Alkalihalophilus pseudofirmus: one gene and its partner. Each later gene encodes a partner of the first gene's protein in a complex. Links are inferred from orthologs where the notes say so. Each region holds a gene or a part of one and is shown in the gene's direction. Other genes may lie near its edges. The genes, in order: rplI and rpmF.

Evidence for each region.
Region 2: rplI (region 1) and rpmF share a complex: the UniProt entries of both Bacillus subtilis proteins name them as parts of the 50S ribosomal subunit. The link is inferred for Alkalihalophilus pseudofirmus from one-to-one orthologs.

Annotation. Positions count from the first base shown.
Region 1 is NZ_CP117835.1:4,057,441-4,060,513, reverse strand. Bases 233-2,973 are described here. They hold rplI (50S ribosomal protein L9), read left to right. Parts: upstream 233-1,250; coding sequence 1,251-1,697; downstream 1,698-2,973. Other genes in these bases: dnaB (replicative DNA helicase), read left to right, coding at 1,845-2,973; PQ478_RS21110 (DHH family phosphoesterase), read left to right, coding at 233-1,249. Outside these bases: more of PQ478_RS21110, read left to right, coding at 1-232; more of dnaB, read left to right, coding at 2,974-3,073. UniProt on the Bacillus subtilis protein: Binds to the 23S rRNA.
Region 2 is NZ_CP117835.1:2,704,661-2,707,786, reverse strand. The notes cover bases 122-2,915. They hold rpmF (50S ribosomal protein L32), read left to right. Parts: upstream 122-1,328; coding sequence 1,329-1,502; downstream 1,503-2,915. Other genes in these bases: PQ478_RS14430 (RsfA family transcriptional regulator), read left to right, coding at 2,619-2,915; PQ478_RS14435 (enoyl-CoA hydratase/isomerase family protein), read left to right, coding at 1,617-2,375; PQ478_RS14445 (YceD family protein), read left to right, coding at 706-1,224; PQ478_RS14450 (nucleotidyltransferase), read right to left, coding at 122-465. Outside these bases: more of PQ478_RS14450, read right to left, coding at 1-121; more of PQ478_RS14430, read left to right, coding at 2,916-3,126.

The DNA of each region.
Region 1 (3,073 bases):
GGAAGTTCGCTTTGATCTGCTCGATGAAATTAGAACGCTGACAGGCAAAGAAAAAGTTCCTATTACTCTTAGTATCGGGGTGGGTACGGGTGAGACCTCCTTGCGCGAGCTAGGAAAGCTTGCTCAGTCAAGTTTAGACTTGGCTTTAGGACGCGGCGGAGACCAGGTAGCCATCAAGCAAAAGAACGGAAAAGTCCGCTTTTATGGTGGAAAGTCAAATGCAATGGAAAAACGGACACGTGTTAGAGCAAGGGTCATTTCACACGCGCTGCGTGATTTTGTCCTTGAAAGTGACCGTGTCATCATAATGGGCCACAAAAATCCGGATATGGATTCAATTGGTGCTGCGATTGGTGTTTTGAAAATTGCTGAAGTAAATGGGAAGGAAGGCTTTGTCGTCCTTGATCCGAGTGATATTAACCACGATGTTCAAAAGTTAATGGAAGAAGTTGAAAGTCATGAGGATCTTTGGTCGCAATTTGTTACACCAGATGAGGTTCTAGATTATGTGACAGATGACACACTTCTTGTCGTTGTAGATACGCATAAACCTTCTCTTGTGATGGAACCTAAGCTGCTTCCTAAAGTGGACCGGATCATTGTCCTTGATCACCATAGACGCGGTGAAGAGTTTATTGAGGATCCTGTTCTTGTGTATATGGAACCTTATGCTTCATCGACAGCAGAATTGGTTACAGAACTGCTGGAATACCAGCCGAAGCAGCTTAAGATGGACAGGCTTGAAGCAACATCGCTCCTTGCCGGAATTATTGTAGATACAAAGAGTTTTGCTGTGCGCACGGGTGCAAGAACCTTCGATGCGGCGTCATTCCTCCGCTCAAACGGGGCGGATACAACATTGGTTCAAAAGCTGCTTAAAGAAGACATGGACCAATATGTAAAGCGTGCTAAGCTGATTGAGAATGCAGAGGTATATCGCGAGGGAATGGCGATTGCTGTAGCTGATGAAAGTGAGAGCTTAAGCCAGATTGTCATTGCTCAAGCAGCTGATACCTTGCTTACAATGAAAGACGTAGCTGCATCCTTTGTGATTTCAAAGAGAAAAGATGATATGGTAAGCATAAGCGCCCGTTCGCTGGGTGATGTGAACGTCCAAGTCATTATGGAACGTTTAGAAGGCGGAGGACACCTTTCCAATGCTGCTACACAATTACAAGGTGTTACTCTCCAAGAGGCGAGAGAGAAACTAGAGAAGGCCATAGATGAAAGTTTAGAAGGGGGACAATAAGATGAAAGTTATTTTCTTAGAAGATGTTAAAGGTAAAGGAAAAAAAGGTGAGTTAAAGAATGTATCTGAAGGATATGCGCGTAATTACCTGCTTCCTAATAACTTAGCGGTTGAAGCAACAAAAGGAAATGTCGCTAATCTTAAAGCCCAAAAAAACAGCGAGCAGAAGAAAGCCGCAGAAGAGCTTGAGGCTGCGAAAAAATACAAAGAAGAGCTTGAAGCCTTAACGGTAGAAATTAAAGCCAAATCAGGAGAAGGCGGCCGTTTATTCGGTGCCGTATCAACAAAACAGATAGCGGAAACACTTTCCGGTATGAAAATGAAGGTAGATAAGCGTAAAATAATGCTTAACGACCCTATTCGCTCACTAGGGTATACGAATGTTCCTATTAAAATTCACCCAGAAGTGATAGCAACAGTGAAAGTTCACGTAGTAGAAAGCGAATAAATAAAGAAATACGCTTTTCTTTAGACGGTCTGATCTCTCTAGGTGCCAAGAATATCTTGCAATTCCTAGCAAGGTCAGACCGTTTTCATTTTTTTATATTCGTTCTTATTTTTATATTTATTTTTTTTATAGAAAGGAAGTAGTGCCATGAGTGATTTATTTGCTGATCGTACCCCGCCGCAAAATATAGAAGCCGAACAAGCGGTACTCGGTGCGATCTTTTTAGCTGATGTAGCACTCGTCACCGCATCTGAACGCTTACTGCCTGAAGACTTTTACCGGGCCGCGCACCAGCGCGTGTATCAGGTGATGCTTGAGTTGGCAGAAAAAGGTGAACCGGTTGACCTAGTAACCGTAACTTCAGAGCTGCAAGACCGTAAATGGCTTGATGATATTGGCGGAGTAGCTTATTTAAGTGACTTAGCAAACGCCGTACCGACGGCAGCTAATGTGGAATATTACAGTAAAATTGTTGAAGAAAAATCAGTGCTGCGCCGTCTAATTAAGGTAGCGACGAATATTGCAGCGGACGGGTATACGAGCGAGGATGAAGTTGATGCGATACTCGATGATGCGGAAAAAACGATCTTAGATGTTGCCCAGCGCAAAAATACAAGTGCTTTTATTTCCATTAAAGACGTTCTCGTTGAAACGTATGATCAAATTGAATTGCTTCAAAACCAAAAAGGAGACATTACAGGGATCCCGACTGGGTTTGTTGAGCTTGATAATATGACAGCAGGGTTTCAGCGGAATGATTTAATTATTGTGGCCGCTCGTCCTTCTGTTGGTAAGACCGCTTTTGCTTTAAATATCGCTCAAAATGTAGCCACTAAAACAGACGAGAATGTCGCTATCTTTAGTCTAGAGATGGGAGCGAGTCAGCTTGTTCAGCGTATGCTTTGTGCGGAAGGAAATATTGATGCTCAGAGAATGCGTACAGGTGCTCTAACAGCAGAAGACTGGCAGAAGCTCACGATGGCAATGGGCAGCCTTGCTAAAGCTGGTATATATATAGATGATACTCCAGGCGTGAAGGTTAATGACATTCGTGCTAAGTGCAGGCGTCTAAAGCAGGAGCAGGGACTTGGTATGATCATGATTGACTATTTACAGCTGATCCAAGGAAACGGTCGAAGCGGCGAGAACCGTCAACAGGAAGTTTCAGAAATCTCTCGTACCCTAAAAGCGATTGCTCGTGAACTAGAGGTCCCTGTAATCGCCCTGTCACAGCTGTCTCGTGGCGTAGAGTCGAGACAAGATAAACGACCAATGATGTCTGATATTCGTGAATCTGGAAGTATTGAGCAGGATGCTGATATCGTTGCGTTCTTATATCGTGATGATTACTATGATAAAGAATCAGAGAATCAGAA
Region 2 (3,126 bases), 1.4 Mb from region 1 along the record:
AATAGAATCATGTTGATCTAGACTGTTAAACGCTTCCATACAGGCTCTTGGGTAGCTGACTCCGGCTTGGAGTTGATTTCGTACTAATTCATCCCAAGCATCTTTATGTGTATGCATAAAGTTGACGAGACGAATGAAAGGCTCGATTTCTCCAACTTCACTCCCGAAATTAATACAGTCTACTTTTAAATGGTTCAGAATACGCACAGCTCCTTCTGCAAAGGTCTGCGCTTTTTGAGTAGAGTATGCATACGGTAGTTCCACAATAACATCTACACCTGAATGAAGCGCCATTTCAGCACGCTCCCATTTAGAGATAATAGCAGGCTCCCCTCTTTGCAAAAAGGACCCGCTCATAACAGCCACTACTACATCGGCTTGACTCATCCGGCGAGCTTCTTGTAGGTGATAGGCATGTCCATTATGCAACGGATTATATTCGACAACGACCCCAACAGACTTCATTCAAATCCCTCATTTCAATGTCTTACTCAGCTTTCTTTACTAAGCTATCACAACATGGTACAATATGTCTTATTGCGAAGATTAAACGAAAAAATATTCGTTTAATCTTTTTATGTGTTTTCTTTGACTACATTATCGGTTTGTTGCCTATATTATAGACAAAACTGTGTAAAGAAAAAAGGTTGACAAACAAATAGCGTAAGTCTATAATTACTTTTGTTGCCCAAGAGGTGATTGATCATGAAATGGACATTGCAACAGCTGCAAATTGCTAAGCATAAACCTTTTATTTTTGATGAAACGATCGATTTATCAGATTTAAAAGAACAAAATGCTGAAATTCGCAACATATCTCCTATTCGAGTTCAGGGGGAGTTGACTTATTCAGGTCAGCTTTTAACGTTTAGCCTTCATATTACTGGAGAATTAACGCTTCCTTGTTCACGAACATTAGTGGATGTTTTATTCCCAATAGATCTTAAGGTGATTGAGCAGTTCCGACCTGAGAACGCGTATCACATTTCAAAAGAAGATCATGAAGAAGCGAATGTCATTACTGGAGACCTGGTAGATTTAACACCAGCGATTAAAGAGTATATTCTTCTTGAAATTCCGCTTCAAGTGTATGCTGAAAATCAAGAGGATCCACAAGCTCCCCCTTCAGGAAAAGGATGGGGAATTGTGACTGAAGAAGATCAAGAAAAGAAAGTAGATCCGAGACTTGCGGATCTAGCGAAATTTTTTGATGACAAGAAGTAAGAAAATCGAAGCACCGACATTTGCTCGGCCCTTCATTTCATACAAGCTAGCTTTCGTTTAATATGAACTAGTAATCATTTAAATCCTGTAAGGAGGTGGGAATGATGGCAGTACCTTTTAGAAGAACTTCTAAAACTCGCAAAAATAAGCGTCGTACTCACTACAAATTAGCAGTACCTGGCATGACTAAATGCCCTGAGTGTGGAGAATTAAAACTTGCTCACCGCGTATGTAAAGAGTGTGGCTCATACAAAGGCCAAGACGTAATCAGCAAGTAATATTGACGTGATAACAACGTATAAGCAAGGAGCTTTTAGCTCCTTGCTTATTTTTTTATGAAAAGGAATTTATGAGAATTTGTCGAATCAATGTTTTAGAAGGGGGAATCAACAGTGAAGAAAGTAAATATTGTACAAGAGAATGAGGTTACATGGATTATATTGAATAGAGAAGAACTTAGAAACGCAATAGATGAAGAAGTGATGGATGAGCTCTTGCAAGGACTCAAAATAGCTCGAGATGACGATAGTAAAGTAGTCATCTTTACCGGAGAAGGCGATACGGCCTTTTGTTCAGGCGGGGATCTCTCTGTATTCCATAAGCTGAAGACAGAGGAAGAGGCCTTAGGGATGTTAAGTAAAATGCGAAACGTCTTAGAAGAAATTTTCTTCTTTCCAAAGCTTACTGTGTGTGCGTTAAACGGTGTGGCAGTCGGGGGAGGCTGTGAATTAGCATCTTCTTGTGATATTAGGATAGCTGCTCCTCATGTTAAAGTTGGTTTTATTCAAGGGAAGCTTGGCATTACGACAGGATGGGGTGGTGCGTCTATGCTATATGAGAGACTTCCTCAGCCAGCAGCGATGGAAATGTTAATGACGGCGAAAATATATAAGGCAGATGAAGCGAGAGCGCTTGGTTACCTGCAAGGTATTATTTTAGGAGAACCTTTTAGAAGCGGAGTGCTTGAGTGGCTCACTCCATATATTGAGTTAGAAAAAGGAGTCCTAGAAGCATATAAATCTAGATTTACAGGTAAGCTGGATCGAAAAGCATTTTCAAGCAGAATGCGGGCAGAAACCGCAGAATGTGCGAGACTATGGGAAACAGATGCTCATCATCAAGCAGTAGATGCTTTTTTAAATCGTACATAATAGGTTTGTTATAGAATAATTAAACACTTGGCGAATAGAGTTCATATAAGTAGGACATAATCTCTTACTAGAACAAAGTCTATCTCCTCTAGTAACTGCATACTATCAATTAAGGATTGCGCACTATGGTTAGCGTACGATCATTTACGTACCGTGGTTTGCACAGATTGGTTCGTCTATTAATGAATCAACGCATTAATGAATCAACATTAATGAACCAATGAAAGTAAAGGAGGGTATTTGATGACAACTATTCGTCAAGATGCTTGGAGTACAGATGAAGATTTAATATTAGCAGAGGTTGTCCTACGACATATTAGGGAGGGCAGCACTCAATTAGCGGCCTTTGAAGAGGTAGGAGAGCGCCTTTCTAGAACGAGTGCTGCTTGCGGGTTTCGCTGGAACTCTGCTATTAGAAAAAAATATGAATCTGCTATTAGTTTAGCTAAGAAGCAGCGCTCTAAGGCAAAGGTTGCTGCAGAGCCTTTTGAGGCCAGTGTTGAAGAAGAGATACGTACTGATGCTATAGGAGATTCTATTCAAGCAGCTGAGCCGCACAGCCTTGAAGAGAAAGATCTTACTATGGAAAAAGTCATTACATTCCTTGAGGCTTACCATCAAAATGATAAGAGTATCGAGAATGTACAGATGATTAAACGGTTAGAAAGTGAAAATGCTGAGCTGATTAAAAAAGTGGAGAGACTTGAAAAAGAAAAGAGAATTATTGCTGAGGATTACAAGGCTTTGATTG